Linked DNA regions of Spiractinospora alimapuensis. The protein of the gene in region 2 interacts with the protein of the main gene of each other region in a pairwise test. Links are inferred from orthologs where the notes say so. Each region holds a gene or a part of one and is shown on either strand. Other genes may lie near its edges. The genes, in order: thrS and rplA.

Region 1 (8,696 bases), 1.3 Mb from region 2 along the record:
CGCCATCGCACCCCCTTCGTTGACTGTGCCTCGAACCTATATTCCCAGCAGGGCGCGCAGGTATCGAGGGGGTGGGGAACCCATGGAGAGCATCGCGTCATGGATGTCGCGGTCACTCGCGGTCGGTCGTTCGACGCGAAGGTCACGGGCGATGGCGCGCATCTCCGCGTGTCCGACGTAGTAGGTCGCCAACTGGGCGCTGGTGAGCTGGGCCCGGCGCCACTTCGCGCGCGCCTCGCTCTCCTCCTGGTGGCCCCGCCCCGTCAGGAGTGCCATCGCCTCGGCCTCGTCCAGTTCACCGCAGTGGGTGCGCACGTCGAGGATGGCGTTCAGGGTGGTGCGCAGCCGCATCTTGAGCTGCACCGCGCGCAGGGCGAGGTTCTCCCCCGTGTCGTCCCCCCACCCCGAACCCGCGATCGTCTCCTCGGCGTAGACGGCCCAGCCCTCGATGAACGGTCCGCTGCGCAGCGCGGCGCGCACGTTGGTGGCCGCGGAGTAGCGGCGTGCGTGCGCCAGTTGGACCGCGTGCCCGGGCACGGCCTCGTGGACCATCAGGTTGCGCACCATGTGTCCGTTGTACTCGCGGTAGAAAGACTCCGCGCGGCCCGCCGGCCAGTCCGGAGGCGGTGGGGCCACGGCCACGAAGGTCACGGCGGCACGGTCGCGCGGGGCGAGCGGTCCGGGGGCGTCACAGTAGGCCGCGGCGATCCCTCGCTGTGCCTCCGGCATGGGGATGACGCGGACCTCGTCGTCGTACAGGGTGACCACGTCGAGATCGGCCACCCGGTCCAGCAGGTACTCGAGGTCCCGCTCGCACGCGGGCAGCAGGGTCTCGGCGTCGGTCGGTCGCTCCGCGGCCAGTCGTTCCAGGACTCGGCGCACCTGGTCCGGGTCGGTGGGACGGTCCTCGATCCGGGCCGCGACCTCCGCCAGTTCCTCCTCCACGGCGAGCAGGTCGCTCTCCGCCCGGGTCAGCAACTGGTCCGGGGAGATCTCCGCGTCCTGGACGTACCAAAGCTGCGCGGCGTAGTCGCGCGCGCCCAGGCGCGGGTCGGCGTCGGCGAGTTCCAGCCGCGAGTCCAGCCAGTCGGCGTGCTCGCGCAGCGCGGTGCGCGCCTCGTCGGCGACGCCTCGCAGCTCTGACTCCGCACCGGGTTCCGCGGCCAGGAGCGCCTCGAGTGGTCCGCCGAGCAGCTCGGCGGCGCCACGCGCCCGGGCCGCCGCGGTCTCCACGTGCGGACGTGGCAGCGAACTGTTCAGGGTGGCCCGCGCGGTCTCCAGGAACGCCGGCACCCGCGCGCATCGCGCAGTCAGGGCACGCACCCGCTCGCACGTGGGCAGGTCCTCCTTGACGACGAGTTCGTACAGGGCGGCGTTGGGGAGCTGGATCAGGGGGTTCCAGGCGTGCGGGCACAGTTCGGTCAGGCGCCACAGGTCGGCGCTCAGCTTGCCGCGCAGGAGCTCGAGGTCGACGATGTCGGCGGGGGCCAACTGGGTGTCGTCGATGTCGTCCAGGGCCCCGAGCCCGTCGGTCAACACCGCGGCCCGGTCGGCGCGCGCGTCGGGCGCGTAGTCGGTCAGCCGCCCCGCCTGACGCACGTCACCCAGGTCACTCGCCCACTGGGGGTCGGCGTCGAGGAGTGCGTCGAGTACCGAGTGGGAGACCTGGTGGAAGCGGTCGGTCATCGCGTTGACCCCGGGGTCGGGCGTGGAACTCATCCCTCCATCGTGCCTTGACGAAGGGCCCGGTGGCACCCCGAGTCAGAACTTGCCGCCCCGCGCCACGAACGGCTTCGTGTCCAGCTCGCCGGAGAACGGGGCTGGCAGGGTGATGGTGCCACCCATGTCCACCCGGGTCTGCCGGTGGTAGGCACCGTCCCGCGGATTCTCGAACAGGGTGACGGTCTCGTCGCCGGTGTCGATCAGAAGATAGATCGGCACCGCGGCCCTGGCGTAGCCACGGAGCTTGCGAACCCGGTCGTGCTCGGGATTGCCCGGTGACGTGACCTCGACGGCGAGCGCGACCTCGGAGACCGGGATGAGCCACTCGTCGTCGTTCACCTCCTCGGGCAGGAACACAAGATCGGGAATGTAGCGCTCTTCAGAGTCGGGAAGCTCAATCGACACCATGTCAAGCGGTACGAGCCCTTCGACAGCCAACGCCGGCGCACGAAAGAGACGGGAGACGATTCGTGCGTGGCGCAACAGGGGGGTCGGTGACACGACGACCTGTCCTCCAATAATCTCCACCCGATAGCCTTCGGGCACGCGGAGCTGGTCAGCCAGCTCCGCGAGAGAAGTGTCGGGCGCGGGGTTTTCTACCGCGATGGTCACGGCTTCCTCCCGGGTATGGTTTTCGTCGGCCACGACTCTATTGTGCACCGTGACGCCGCGTAGCGAAACGATTGAATTTGTGGACAACCAGCTCGAACGTGATTGGACCGCTCGTGCGTGTACGCCGCGTCGTCGACCTCTCCCACACCGTCGGCGCGATGACTCCGGTGTATCCCGGGGATCCGGAGCCCAGCGTCACCCCGGTGGCCACGATCGCGGCCGACGGCTACAACCTGGCACACGTCGCCATGGGGTCACAGTCGGGGACACACGCGGACGCGCCGTTCCACTTCGACGACGCCGGCACGCGGGTCGACGCCGTGCCGTTGGAGGTGTGCTGCGGGCCGGGGGTCATCGTGGACGTCATCGGCTTGGAGCCGCGTCAGCCCATCGTGTGGTCGGACCTGGCGCCCACCCTTGACGGGATCCCGCCGGGAACGATCGTGCTGCTGCGCACGGGCTGGTCCCTCCACTACGGGACACCGACCTACTTCGACCACCCCTACCTGGCGGGCGACGCCGCGGAGATTCTGGTCCGGGCGGGGGTTCGGTGTGTGGGGATCGACGCCCCCAACCTGGACGAGACTCCGGACGCCACGCACCCCGGCGGGTCCTGGCCGGTGCATCGCACGTTCGCCGCCGCTGACGGTGTCCTGGTGGAGAACCTGTGTCGACTGGAGGAGGTCGACTTCGTCGACCCCCTCATCAGTGTGCTGCCACTCAAACTGGACGGGGCGGACGGCGCACCGGTGCGCGCCGCCGCCCTCGAGATCTCAGTCGCCGGGGACCCAGCCGAGTGACGCCCAGGACGCGGCGCTACACCTGCTCGTGCGACTGGACGGCGGCCACGATCTCCTGGATCGCGGCGTCCAGCGGGACCCCGTTCTTCTGCTCCCCGTCGCGGTAACGGAACGAGACGCCTCGCTTCTCGACGTCGTCGTCGCCCGCCAACAGCATGAAGGGAACCTTACGCTTCTGGGCGTTGCGGATCTTCTTCTGCATCCGGTCGGTGGAGGTGTCGACCTCGACGCGGATGCCGTGCTCGCCCAGGCGGGCGGCGAGCTCCTCCAGGTAGGCGACGTGCTCCCCGGCGATCGGAATACCGATCACCTGCACCGGCGCCAGCCACGGCGGGAGCGCCCCCGCGTAGTGCTCCAACAGCACCCCGAAGAAGCGTTCGATGGAGCCGAACAGCGCACGGTGGATCATCACCGGAGTCTGACGGGACCCGTCGGCCGCCTGGTACTCCAACCCGAACCGCTTGGGCTGGTTGAAGTCGAGTTGGATGGTGGAAAGCTGCCAGGTACGACCGATGGCGTCCCGCGCCTGGACGGAGATCTTCGGCCCGTAGAACGCGGCACCCCCGGGGTCGTCCACGAGGTCCAACCCGGAGTCGTCGGCGGCCTGCCGCAGCGCCGCGGTGGCGTCCTCCCAATCGGCCGGATCCCCGATGAACTTGTCGGAGTCGTCGCGGGTGGACAACTCCAGGTAGAACTCGTTGAGTCCGAAGTCGCGCAGCACGCTCAGGACGAACTGCAACAGACTCTTCAGTTCCTCCGGAGCCTGCTCCGTCGTGGTGTAGATGTGCGCGTCGTCCTGGGTCATCCCGCGGACACGGGTCAGCCCGTGCACCACCCCGGACTTCTCGTACCTATACACGCTGCCGAACTCGCACATCCGCAGCGGCAGGTCCCGATAGGAGCGTCCCCGTGCCCGGTAGATCAGGTTGTGCATCGGGCAGTTCATCGGCTTGACGAGGTACTCCGAGTTGTCCAACTCGAAGGTGGGGAACATGTCCTCGGCGTAGTAGGGCCGGTGTCCGGAGATCTCGAACAACTGGGCCTTGGTGATGTGCGGGGTGTTCACGAACTCGTAGTTCGCCTCGGCCTGGCGGGTGCGCATGTAGTCCTCCATGACCTTGCGCACCACGCCCCCCTTGGGGTGGAAGACCGGGAGCCCACTCCCGAGCTCGGAGGGGAAGCTGAACAGGTCGAGTTCGGCGCCGAGCTTGCGGTGATCCCGTTTTTCCGCCTCGGCCAGGAAGTCCAGGTACTCCTTCTGGCGCTCCTTGGACTCCCACGCGGTGCCGTAGATCCGCTGCAACTGCGGGTTCTTCTCGCTGCCGCGCCAGTAGGCGCCGCCGCTGCGCATCAGGGTGAACGCCGGAATGACTCGGGTCGTGGGCAGGTGCGGGCCCCGGCACAGGTCCTTCCAGCAAAGCTCACCGGTGCGCGGGTGCAGGTTGTCGTAGATGGTGAGCTCACCGGCACCCACCTCGACGTCGGCGCCTTCGCCCGCCTCGGCCGCCCCGCCCTTGAGGCCGATCAGTTCCAACTTGTAGGGCTCGGCGGCGAGCTCCTTGCGCGCGTCGTCGTCGGACACGGCCCGGCGTGCGAAGAGCTGGCCCTGCTTGACGATCTGCTGCATCCGCTTCTCGATGCGTTTCAGGTCATCGGGGGTGAAGGGCTCGGCCACGTCGAAGTCGTAGTAGAAGCCGTTCTCCACCGGGGGTCCGATGCCCAGCTTGGCGTCGGGGAAGAGCTCCTGTACGGCCTGGGCGAGGACGTGGGCGGTGGAGTGCCGCAGGATCTCCCGGCCCTTGTCGGAGTCGATCGCGACCGGCTCGACGGTGTCTCCGTCGGCGAGCGGCGCGGACAGGTCTCGCGCCTCACCGTTGACGAGCGCGGCGATAACGGTGCGACCGTCGGCGTCGAGGGCCTCTCCCGCCGTCGTCCCGGCCGTCACCACACGCTCGGTTCCGGCGAGGGTGACGCGCGGCTCGGGCACGGCGGACATGGACACGTTGCCTCCCAGGTCGGCTGGCTGATCCGGATGCCGTCGGTCGGCACCGGCAGTGACTCCTGCGATGTTATCGGGAGTCGTGGGAACCGCCGACCCGGTTTCCCCGCACCCAGCCGACGAGGATCGCCAGTGGTCGCACAGTGTGTGAACAACGACCGAACATACATGTCGTCGCTTGTGATGAGCGGATACTGTGATTCGCATGTCACCGAGCTCCACCAGTGATCCGGTACCGAAGAAGCGCGCTGAGCGCGCCACTCGACGGTGGCGCCGGGTGCGTGCTCGTGCCCGTATCTGGCGAACCCGGATGCATTCGCACCCCGTGCTGCTGTGGACGTGGCGAATCGTCGTCGTCGTTGTCGGCGGTGTTCTGCTCCTGGCGGGTTTCACCATGTGGTTCACCCCGGGGCCGGGCTGGGCCGCCATCCTGCTGGGCCTCGCGGTCATGGCGTCGGAGTTCGGCTGGGCCCGCCGCCTGTTGCGGCGCGGGCAGCGCTTCGTGCGTCACATGCAGAATCGCGCGCAGGAATATCGTTCCGCGAGAAAGACGAAATACCACCAAACAGCGAAATAGCGCCAGAATCGCGACCGCGAAATCCAGCCCCACCTCGCACCAAATCCCCCTCAACCCCACCCAATCGGCATGCAAGTCGATCCTGACCACATCTGGTCGGTACCGCCACGTAGGGTCACGTCCGGCTGCGGCGAGATCGCGACGCGGCGGCGCGGTCCGGAGCCCGGCCGAGCACCGACCGCGTGACGAGGGACGGGAAGCGCCGAGCGACGGAGAGGCGCCGGGGGTCCGTCGTGGGGAGGGACGCAGCCGTGTCAGTGCGCGTCACCCGACACGCCCGGCGCGAACGAGACGGGGTGAGGTGCCAACGTCGTGGGAATGCGTGCGGAGTACTTGGTAAACCCCGTCGGTGACCACCACGTCTCACTGGTGAGAGCGCCGAACGGAGCGGTGTCACCAGCATCGCGCTAGGCCACCAGCCCCGCACCACGAGGAACCAACGTCGCCACGCGGGGACCAGCGCGGAGCGCCTCAACAGACAGAGCGGGGGTCGCCCCCCCGGCTAGCGCAAAAGAGACGACCCTGCGAGGCCGCCTTGGCTACCGGCACGGGGAGCGAACCCGTCGTGCGATCAGAAACGGCAGCCTCGGCTTCGCTCCAGGCCACCAGCGCCGCACAGCGAGGAACCAACGTTGCCACGCGGGGCCCGGCGCGGAGCGCCTCAACAAGCAGAGCGGGGGGTCGTCCCCCCGACAAACACAACGGCCCACCGGGAAGGTAGCGAACGCTACCGACCACGATGAGCCGGGCTCGTGGGCGATACTGGACTCGAACCAGTGACCTCGTCGGTGTGAACGACGCGCTCTAGCCAACTGAGCTAACCGCCCCGGTGCTGCAGGAAAGACTCTAGCGCATGTTGTGGGTGTGTCGAACCAGTTTTCTGGGGCGGTGGTGGGGTGGCGCTCCTTCTGGACTTCCCGAGGAGAGGTCGAGAGTGACGCAGATCTCATCACGAGGGGCAACAAACCACCATGGACCGACCAAGGCGTGGGAAAGCCGCACTGGCAAGGCATTCGTGGCGGGGCCCGGCGCGCGCTCGCACTTATGGTCACATTCGGTGACGCGGCACACAGTGTGAGGTGGAATTCCGCGTTTCTCCAGCTCATTAGAGTGACGTGGGGCTAGGGTGGCTTTGCAGGCGCCACCGCCCGGAGCCCGTTTGAAAAGTCTTCCGGCTTTTGTGCGTCATAGCGATCGGCTGGCCGAGTTGGAACGGGTGAGACCTGAAACCAGCCCGCGCAGCGCGGGGCCGGACGAGAAAAGGTTTGGCGATGATGAACAGTAGCGGCACCACTGCGACCGCGGACCTGGGCTTGAGGCTCGTGGTCCCCGGTAGCACGACCGTTCCTCTGGTCGCACGACTGGAGTACACTGCCGCGGATCCCTACGCGGTGACGGTGGCCTTCCATGTGGGTGAGGACGAGCCCGTGGAGTGGATTTTCGCTCGTGAGCTGCTCACGGTGGGGATTGTTCGCGAGGTGGGTGACGGCGACGTGCGCGTGTGGCCCTCGCAGGAGGACGGCGAACGCAACATCAGCATCGCGCTGTCGTCCCCTTTCGGTCACGCACAGTTCTCGGCTCCGGTGCCGCCGCTCGCCGAGTTCCTGCACCGCACCTATGAGATCGTGCCCGCGGGGCACGAGGGCGAGGTCGTTGACCTCGACGACGAGATCGAGCAGCACCTCCTCGGTTGAGGAGGTGCCGGGACGTTCACGGGTCCATGTCCGCCGCGGAGCGTTCGGCGAAGACCTTGGCGACTTCGCTGGTGACGGGTCCGGGCGATTCGGCCAGGACCTGTCCATCGACTGCTCGGATGGGCTGGATGTCGCGTCCCGAGCCGGCGAGGAAGGCCTCGCTGGCGTTGGTGAGCGCGGACATCGGGAGGTCGTTCTCCTTGGCGCCGAACCACTCCAGGACGAGTTCCCGGGTGATTCCGGCGAGTGCGCCCGAGCTCAGGGGCGGGGTGCACAGCTCCCCGTCCAGGACCAGGAAGATGTTGCTTCCGGTTCCTTCACACAGGTTCCCCGCCGTGTTGGCGAAGAGCGCTTCGTCGGCTCCCCGTTGCGCCGCGAACTGCAGCGCGAGGACGTTCTCCGCGTAGGAGGTCGTCTTCAGCCCGGCGAGGGCCCCATTCTCGTTACGGGTCCACGGCGCGACGGCGACGTCGACGCGTTCAGCGGGTTCGGTGAACTCGGTGAGCGCGACGAGATAGGTCAGCCCCTGGTCACCGCGGTGCGAGCTCAACGGTCCGGGTCCGCCGGTGACGGTGATCCTGACGCGCGCGGGGTCGATGGCGGCGTTGGCGTCGAGGACCTGGCGCACACCGCTGGCGAGCAGTCCGAGGTCGGGTTCGGGCAGGCCCAGCCCGGTGGCGGAGCGTGCCAGCCGCCGCAGGTGGCGGGTCAGGGCGAATCCGGTTCCCCCACGTGCCTTCACCGTCTCGAAGACTCCGTCACCGACGGTGATCCCGTGGTCGAGCACGGAAATCTTGGCGTCCTCGACGGGGATGACCGATCCGCCGCCGTATTCCGCGCCGGCGATCCACACCTTCATGGCCCGCACCCTTCCTCCGAATTGCCGCACTAATTGATCTTCATGGTCGATGGCCCGCATTCTCGTGCCAACGGTAGCGACTGTTTGCTGGTGACGCGCCCCACACCCCGGGATTACGGTGACCAGCGGGGACATGACTCCATATTCGTCGATCACCAGTATCGGTGTTGGTTCTGACAAATCTGGTTGGCGAACTCCACGATGTCGTGGCGCACGGTCTCTGTTCCGCGCCAGTGGTGATCCGATAGGTTACGAATCCCTACCAACTGGGCAGCACTCACCCAGCATGACAACGGGCGTGTTCCTCCACCCTGGCCCTGTCCGCCATCATGAGATGCGAGAGCGTAGATGACTCACAGTGCCCCCAACTCCAACGAACTTAGCTGGCTGCTGGACGATCTCGTGTCCCGCGCCGAGGGCACGCAGCACACGA
Region 2 (8,554 bases):
CGGACTCCTTCGTCGGGGGCTCTCCGGGACGCAGCCGGCGGTAGATCTCCAGCAGCGCGTCGTCGGTGCCCGACGTCGGGTCCTTCTCGAGGGTGGTCCGGATCGACTCGTACTGGCCGAACCGCTCCAGGATCCTGTCGTTCGTCCACCCCAGGGCCTTGAGCAGAACGGTGACACCCTGCTTGCGCTTACGGTCGATGCGCACACCGACCGAGTCGCGCTTGTCGATCTCGAACTCCAGCCACGCCCCACGGGACGGGATGACCTTGCAGCCGTAGATGTCCTTGTCGGAGGACTTGTCGACCTGACGGTCGAAGTAGACACCCGGCGAACGCACCAACTGGGAGACAACGACACGCTCGGTGCCGTTGATGATGAAGGTGCCCTTGGCGGTCATGAGCGGGAAGTCGCCCATGAACACCGTCTGGCTCTTGATCTCGCCGGTGTCGTTGTTGATGAACTCCGCCGTCACGAACATCGGTGCGGCGTAGGTCATGTCCTTGTCCTTGCACTCCTCTTCGGAGTACTTGGGCGGCTCGAATCGATGGTCGCGGAACGACAGCGACATCGTGCCGGAGAAGTCCTCGATCGGACTGATCTCTTCGAAGATCTCTTCGAGGCCGGACTGCTCCGGGATGTCCCGGCGTCCGTCGTTCTTCGCCGCTGCGACTCGGGTCTTCCAGTTGTCACTGCCAAGCAGCCAGTCGAAGGAGTCGCTCTGCAGAGCGAGCAGGTTCGGGACTTCGAGAGGTTCCTTGTTCCGAGCGAAGGAGACGCGGTGTGGACCGAGGGCATTAGCGGAGGCGTTGCGCGAGGCTGCCAACAGAAGGTCCTTCCGAAGACTTGTGGCGGTTGATGCGCGCGCACGCCGTACGATCCGAGGTCACGAAGCGCTGGACCGGGGCACAGGGCCGGCGGTGGAAGCTCTTTCAGTGACGACATGCCCCCTGCGTTCCGGAGTTGGAACGCGGACACGAAGCATGACTCTGAACTGGGATCGTCAATGGGCAGCGCAAAAGGGCAGTGTAGCCGAATGCGACACTGCTGTCCAACGACGCTCCCCGAAGTTGGTCACGACACAACGCAGCATCGCTCCGATCGACGGATCCGTCAAGCCCGGATGCCGCGGATAGGGCGAATCACGCGAAGTGAAAGGACCCACAGCAAACGCTAGGTGTGAGCGACGCGACAGCCGGGCATACCTCTGTGTCCACCTGGATGACCTTAGCAGTCTGCGACGGTTCGTGCGGACAAGCTCCCTGGGCGCGGCCCCATCCGGCCGCGCACACTCCCGCCGCGCCCACCACGGTGTTCGTTTCTGACTCACCACGGCGGTAGTTACGGGCGTCCCTTAGGCACCGCGTCATCAGACTCTGTCGTCGAAGGTCCGTCATCGAGGGGCGAGACGGTCCGCGGTCGCGCGTCGCGCGCTCTCCCGCGGCTGGCTCCCAGTGTGCCCCCCGCCTGCGGCCGTGAAGCACGACCGACGTGAACCGCGGGTGGTTGGCGTGTGGAACAGACGTGCGCGCAATAGAGAAGGGCGGCCGCACCCCGCTGGGGGCGACCGCCCGTAACGCTCGACGAGCGGATTACTTCAAGGTGATGGTGGCGCCAGCGCCTTCCAGGGTCTCCTTGTGCTTCTCCGCGTCTTCCTTCTTCGCGGCCTCGAGCAGCGGCTTCGGCGCGTTGTCGACCAGGTCCTTGGCCTCCTTCAGACCGAGACCGGTGATCGCACGCACCTCCTTGATGACCTGGATCTTCTTGTCACCAGCGGACTCGAGGATGACGTCGAACTCGTCCTTCTCCTCCTCGGCCGGAGCGGCGTCGCCACCACCGGCGGGGGCGACGGCCACGGCGGCCGGAGCGGCGGCGGTGACGTCGAACTTGTCCTCGAACAGCTTCACGAACTCGGACAGCTCAAGGAGGGTCATCTCCCCGAAAGCGTCAAGCAGGTCTTCGTTGCTGAGCTTCGCCATGATAGGTCTCTCTCTTCCCTCGGTAGTTCGGTCAGGCCTCGGATGAGCGCTTGTCGTGCAGCGCCTGGGCAAGTCGCACGGTCTTGGACGGCAGCGCCTGGAACAGGGCGGCGGCCTGGCCCTGCTTGGCCTTCATCGCGCCAGCGAGCTTCGACAGAAGCACCTCGCGGGATTCCAGGTCGGCCAGCTTCGTGACCTGCTCCGGCGACATCGGCTTACCGTCGATGACACCGCCCTTGATGACCAGCGCCTGGTTCGCCTTCGCGAAGTCACGCAGACCCTTGGCCGTCTCGACGACGTCGCCACGGACGAAGGCGACAGCGGACGGACCTTCGAAGAGGTCGACGACCTCCTGGTCGAACCCGGCCTCGCTGGCCGCCCTCTTGGTCAGCGTGTTCTTGACGACACGGAACCGCGCGTTCTCGCCGAGGTTGCGCCGCAGCTCCTTGAGCTGCGCGACAGTGAGCCCGCGGTATTCGGTCAGCACGGCGCCGTGCGAGCCCTGGAATTCCTCCGTGAGCTCGGCCACCGCGGCTGCCTTGTCCGGCCTCGCCATGGGACTCCTTCCAACTGGGAACGCTGGACAGGGCGTCACCGTGGGCGGGAAGGATCCCGGCGTAGAAACAAGGAACGCCCCGGCGCAGGGCACAGGGCGTCAGGAACGACCGAGGGGTCGTCATCGTCTCGCGTGTGTAACCTGCGCGGGCCGCCCATCGGTGATGGGGCCTTAGGCTGCCCGATTGGACAGCGACCAGCGGTCTTCGGCGAAACTCATCATATGCGACGTGGAGAGTGGGTTGGCCACGTGGGCTGTGGCGAAGGCCCAGCGACACGACGACGGCGGGGCCGGAGTGTCTCCGGCCCCGCCGTGTGAATACCTCGCGCACCCGACCGATCCCGGGTGCGATGTCGCGAGATCAGCCAGCGGCGACGACACGCGTCACGTTCGGGTCCACCGGGATACCGGGGCCCATGGACGTGGTCATCGTGGCCTTGCGGAGGTAGCGCCCCTTCGCCGCGGACGGCTTGAGCCGCAGGACCTCGTCGAGGGCCGCACCGTAGTTCTCCAGAAGCTGCTCGTTGGTGAAGGACACCTTGCCGATCACGAAGTGCAGGTTGGAGTGCCGGTCCACCCGGAACTCGATCTTCCCGCCCTTGATGTCGGTGACGGCCTTGGTGACGTCCGGCGTGACGGTCCCGCTCTTGGGGTTGGGCATCATGCCGCGCGGACCGAGCACGCGGCCCAGCCGGCCGACCTTGCCCATCATGTCCGGCGTCGCCACGACGGCGTCGAAGTCGAGGAAGCCCTTCTGGACCCGCTCGATCAGCTCGTCGTCGCCAACGTGGTCGGCTCCCGCCGCGATGGCCTGCTCCGCCTTCTCACCGGTCGCGAAGACCAGGACCCGAGCGGTCTTACCGGTGCCGTGCGGGAGGTTGACGGTTCCCCGCACCATCTGGTCCGCCTTGCGGGCGTCCACGCCGAGACGCAGGGCCACCTCAACCGTGGCGTCGAACTTCACGGTGCTGGTGTCCTTGGCCAGCTGCACCGCCTCAGGCGGGGCGAGCGGCTGGTCGCGTGGGATCCGCTGGCTGGACCGGCGGTAGTTCTTGCTGCGCTGCATGGGTGCTCCTCATTGGGATTCGTGGTCACGGGCCAGCGCATGGCCCTTCCACAGGCGCACCTCCGTGAGGAGATGCGGGTGTCTCTGCTGCGTCACGGGGCTGTCTGGACACTCGCCGTGTCCACCCGCCGCCCCCGCACTGGGCGGGGGCCGCCGGGGGGTGAGACGGTGCTCAGCCCTTGACTTCGATCCCCATCGACCGGGCGGTCCCGGCGACGATCTTCGCGGCGGCGTCGACGTTGTCGGTGTTGAGGTCGGGCAGCTTGGTCTGCGCGATCTCACGCACCTGCTCAGCGGTGATGCTGCCACCAGGGGTGCGCCCAGGGTCGACGCTTCCCTTGTCGATTCCCGCGGCCTTCAGGATCAGCTTCGGCGCCGGTGGCGTCTTGGTGACGAAACTGAAGGAGCGGTCCTCGTAGATCGTGATCTCTACGGGGATGACGCTGCCGCGCTGCGCCTCGGTCGCGGCGTTGTACTGCTTGCAGAAGTCCATGATGTTGACGCCGTGCGGACCGAGGGCGGTACCGACGGGCGGCGCCGGCGTGGCCTGGCCAGCGGGAAGCTGGACCTTGACCAGTGCCGCGATCTTCTTCTTTGGAGGCATTTCGGGTCCTTAGCCTGATCTGCGTTGTCGTACGGGTCCCTTGTCCCCGGCCGGACGCACGCGGGCCGTGGCCCAACGGGCGGCGACTCGTGTTCCAGCACGGGACGGAAAGTGCGGCGCGGCAGACCGGGACCCGGATTCGGCCGCGCTCTTTCGTCCACGGGGGCGTTATGACGGGCCCGACGAGGACGGACCCACCAAGTCTAGGTGACCACGCACCGGTGCGTGGACCGGGTCAGATCTTTGACACCTGGTTGAAGGCGAGCTCGACCGGTGTCTCCCGACCGAAGATCGAGACCAGCACCTTGAGTTTCTGGGTGTCCGGGCTGATCTCGGAGACCGTGGCCGGCAGCGTGGCGAACGGGCCCTCCATCACGGTGACGGACTCACCGATCTCGAAGGCGACGTCGCTGCGCGGCTCGCTCTCCTTCTTCTCCGCCGGGGCGGCCTGCTCCTGGATCTCCGGAGCGAGCAGGTCGGAAACCTCCTGCAGGCTCAACGGAGCCGGACGGTTGGACAGTCCGACGAAGCCGGTCACGCCCGGGGTGTTTCGGACGGCCGCCCAGGACTCGTCGATGAGATCCATCCGCACCAGAACGTAGCCGGGCAGGACCTTCTCGGTGACCTGCTGGCGCTTGCCGCTCTTGACCTCGGTGACTTCCTGGGTGGGCACCTCACACTGGAAGATGTACTCCTCCATGTTCAGTGACTGGGTGCGGCTCTCGATGTTCGCCTTGACGCGGTTCTCGTAGCCGGCATAGGTGTGCACGACGTACCAGTCACCGGGGAGCATGCGCAGACCCATGCGGAACTCCTCCGCTGGGTCGAGGGCGGGGACCTCGGGCTCGCTCTCGGCGGCCTCGGTGTCCGACTCCTCGGACTCGTCCGGCGCGTCCTCGGGAGCGTCGGACTCGGAGTCGTCGGTGGTCGGCTCGTCGTGATCGTCCGCGGACGGCGACGGCTCAGGCTGGGAGTCCTCGGTCTCTTCCGTTCCCGCGGCGTCGGCAGAGTCGGCGGCGGAGGACGCAACCTCGGTTTCCGGCTCGTCGCCGGGGAAACCGTCGGACGTCACTGGAGACTCGGACAAGGCAGCTCTTTCTCTCGTCGTGTACGCGTCCGGGGCGTCCGGTCGCGAGGACCGAAACAGCCGTTACGGTCAGCTTACGGCACGGTGCGGCCCGACGATGTCCATCGGGAACGCGGCCGCGTCCGCCGGTCAGCTCGTGGTGCCGCCCCCGTAGAGGCGCAGCACGGCTTCACCGAAAACAAAGTCGAGCCCCACGACAAGGCCGATCATGACGAGGACGAACACCAGAACGACGATGGTGTAGGTGATGAGCTCACGGCGCGTTGGCCAGCGCACCTTGCGCAGCTCAGCCACAACCTGCTTGGTGAACAAAACCGGGTTGGCGCGCTTGCGCTCACCCTCCGGCTTGGCACCGGCTTCGCCCTGGGTCTGTGCCACAGAAAAGTCCCTAACGATTGACGAGCGATGTACCCACCCGCCACGGCGGGCACGGGGCTCGGTCCGTGTCTCGGACTGACCTTGCAGGGCAGGAGGGACTCGAACCCCCAACCGCCGGTTTTGGAGACCGGTGCTCTACCAATTGAGCCACTGCCCTTCGGCGCTTCACCCCAACCATAGCCGCCTTCGACGGTGGAACGCACCCGCATTACACAGTCGACGGCGACCGATTGACGCCGAGTCGAGTGTAGGGCCTGCTCCCACCGCAGGCCAAACCGTGTTCCGGACGCTCGTGGCGGGAAGGCGGTCCACGGCAATCGGTTTGGCCACACGTGGTTGCATATGAGCTATGACTGAGCACGAACATCCCGCAAGGCGCGTCTCGGCGCGCATCAGTGCTATCTCGGAGTCCGCGACGCTCGCGGTCGACAGCAAGGCCAAGGCTCTCAAGGCCGAGGGGCGCCCGGTGATCGGTTTCGGCGCCGGGGAGCCGGACTTTCCCACGCCGGAGTACATCGTCGAGGCCGCGGTCCAGGCGTGTCGGGAGCCGCGGTTCCACCGCTACACCCCGGCTGGGGGCCTTCCCGAGCTGAAGGAGGCCATCGCGGCGAAGACGCTGCGGGACTCCGGTCTGCGGGTGGACCCGGCCCAGATCCTGATCACCAACGGCGGTAAGCAGGCGATCTACGAGTCCTTCGCCACGCTGCTCGACCCGGGTGACGAGGTCATCGTCATCGCGCCGTACTGGACCACCTACCCGGAGTCCATCAAGCTCGCGGGTGGCGTGCCCGTCTACGTGACCACCGACGAGTCGACGGGCTACCTCGCCTCGGTCGACCAGCTGGAGGCCGCGAGAACCGAGCGGACCAAGGTTCTGCTGTTCGTCTCCCCGTCCAACCCCACCGGAGCGGTGTACCCCCGCGCGCGGGTGGAGGAGATCGGCCGCTGGGCGCTGGAGTACGGTCTCTGGGTGCTCACCGACGAGATCTACGAGCACCTGGTGTACGGGGACGCCGAGTTCACCTCGATGCCGGTCCTGGTGCCCGAACTCGCCGACCGGACCCTCGTGGTCAACGGTGTCGCGAAGACCTACGCCATGACCGGCTGGCGCGTGGGGTGGACCATCGGCCCCAAGGACGTGATCAAGGCGGCCAGCAACCTCCAGTCGCACGCCACGTCGAATGTGGCCAACGTCTCCCAGGTCGCCGCGCTGGCCGCGGTCTCCGGTGACCTCGCCGCGGTGGCGGAGATGCGGCAGGCCTTCGACCGGCGCCGCTCGACCATGGTGCGCATGCTCAACGAGATTCCCGGCGTCGTGTGCCCGGAGCCGAAGGGCGCGTTCTACGCCTACCCCTCGGTCAAGGGTCTGCTGGGCAAGGAGATCCGCGGACGCCGTCCCTCGACGTCGGCCGAGCTCGCCGGATTGATCCTGGACGAGGCCGAGGTCGCGCTGGTTCCGGGCGAGGCGTTCGGTACCCCCGGGTACTTCCGTCTGTCCTACGCGCTGGGGGATGCCGACCTCGTCGAGGGTGTCGACCGCGTCGCCAAGCTGCTCAATGAGGCGGTCTGACAAGCATCGTGGTCGTGGTGCGTCGCCCTGTCGACGTTCGACCGCTGGGTCGTGTGGCGGTCCAGCGATCGGACATGTCACGTGGCGCACCCGCCGGCGTTGTGGCCCTGCCCGGCACCAGCCGGGCAGGCCGCGGCGCGTTCCGCGGTCGTTCCCGCGAGTGGTCCGCTGTAACGCGATAAATACGGCACGCTAGTAGCCATGCGCCAGCGACCCATCGAACTGCTCCCCAAGGCACATCTGCATCTGCATTTCACCGGTTCCATGCGCCACGGCACGCTGGTCGAGCTTGCCCAGGAACGCGGAGTGCACCTGCCCCACGCCCTCGTCGAGGAATGGCCGCCACGGTTGCGGGCCACCGACGAGCGCGGATGGTTCCGGTTCCAACGTCTCTACGACATCGCCCGATCGGTACTGCAGCGACCAGAGGACGTGTACCGGCTGGTCCGCGAGGCCGCCGAGGACGAGGTCGCCGCCGGGGCCCAGTGGCTGGAGATCCAGGTCGACCCGAGTGGGTACGCGACGCGGTTCGACGGGCTCACGTCGACCCTCGAGTTGGTTCTCGACTGTGTCCGCGCGGCCGAACGCGACACGGGGCTGGGAATCGGCGTGGTCGTGGCGGCCAACCGCACCCGACACCCGCTGGACGCCAAGACCCTCGCCCGGCTCGCCGCGAAGTACGTCGACCACGGCGTCGTCGGTTTCGGCCTGAGCAACGACGAACGACGCGGACGCGCGCGGGAGTTCGAGGGCGCGTTCCGGATCGCGCGGCGCGCCGGCCTGCTGTCGGTCCCGCACGGCGGCGAGTTGGGTGGTCCGCGCAGTGTCCGGGAGTGCCTGGACGAGCTGGAGGCCAACCGGGTGGGGCACGGTGTGCGGGCGATCGAGGATCCCTACCTGGTGGAGCGGATCGCGACACAGGAGGTCACGTTGGAGGTGTGCCCCAGCTCCAACGCCAGTCTGGGCGTGGTGCGCGACGTGGCGGAGGTACCGCTGCGTCGGTTGTTCGACCGGGGGGCACCGATCGCGCTCGGCTCCGACGACCCGCTGTTGTTCGGCCCGCGGCTCGCGGAGCAGTACCACATCGCGCGCGAGTCCTTCGGGTTCACCGACTCCGAGCTGGCGGAGTTGGCCCGCATGTCGGTCCGGGGCTCGGCGATGCCGGAGTCGCGGCGTAAGCGGATGCTCGGCGACATCGACTCCTGGCTGGCCGACCCGATCGAGTAGCGAGGGCCACCGCCAAGCGGCGCTAGGAACCGAGGACCAGGCGCAGGCCCTGCGCGGCCATGATGGTGCCGGCCAGGAAGAACACCACGG

The links.
Region 1: the proteins of rplA (region 2) and thrS interact in binary tests that used the Escherichia coli proteins (3 or more experiments, as listed by UniProt). The link is inferred for Spiractinospora alimapuensis from one-to-one orthologs.

Annotation. Positions count from the first base shown.
Region 1 is NZ_CP072467.1:5,519,398-5,528,093, reverse strand. Bases 2,641-5,605 are described here. They hold thrS (threonine--tRNA ligase), read right to left. Parts: upstream 5,131-5,605; coding sequence 3,151-5,130; downstream 2,641-3,150. Other genes in these bases: J4H86_RS25650 (PGPGW domain-containing protein), read left to right, coding at 5,459-5,605; J4H86_RS25660 (cyclase family protein), read left to right, coding at 2,641-3,134. Outside these bases: J4H86_RS25675 (HIT family protein), read right to left, coding at 1-6; J4H86_RS25670 (DUF885 domain-containing protein), read right to left, coding at 37-1,719; J4H86_RS25665 (Uma2 family endonuclease), read right to left, coding at 1,762-2,367; more of J4H86_RS25660, read left to right, coding at 2,448-2,640; more of J4H86_RS25650, read left to right, coding at 5,606-5,710; J4H86_RS25640 (SsgA family sporulation/cell division regulator), read left to right, coding at 6,985-7,404; J4H86_RS25635 (aminotransferase class IV), read right to left, coding at 7,421-8,263; J4H86_RS25630 (roadblock/LC7 domain-containing protein), read left to right, coding at 8,612-8,696. UniProt on the Escherichia coli protein: Catalyzes the attachment of threonine to tRNA(Thr) in a two-step reaction: L-threonine is first activated by ATP to form Thr-AMP and then transferred to the acceptor end of tRNA(Thr). The rate-limiting step is amino acid activation in the presence of tRNA.
Region 2 is NZ_CP072467.1:4,201,119-4,209,672, reverse strand. The notes cover bases 1,747-4,569. They hold rplA (50S ribosomal protein L1), read right to left. Parts: upstream 3,599-4,569; coding sequence 2,894-3,598; downstream 1,747-2,893. Other genes in these bases: nusG (transcription termination/antitermination protein NusG), read right to left, coding at 4,438-4,569; rplK (50S ribosomal protein L11), read right to left, coding at 3,771-4,202; rplJ (50S ribosomal protein L10), read right to left, coding at 2,008-2,532; rplL (50S ribosomal protein L7/L12), read right to left, coding at 1,747-1,976. Also shown: more of rplL, read right to left, coding at 1,590-1,746; more of nusG, read right to left, coding at 4,570-5,289; preprotein translocase subunit SecE, read right to left, coding at 5,419-5,667; J4H86_RS19625 (pyridoxal phosphate-dependent aminotransferase), read left to right, coding at 6,017-7,237; J4H86_RS19620 (adenosine deaminase), read left to right, coding at 7,439-8,464; J4H86_RS19615 (TMEM165/GDT1 family protein), read right to left, coding at 8,487-8,554. UniProt on the Escherichia coli protein: One of the primary rRNA binding proteins, it binds very close to the 3'-end of the 23S rRNA. Forms part of the L1 stalk. It is often not seen in high-resolution crystal structures, but can be seen in cryo_EM and 3D reconstruction models.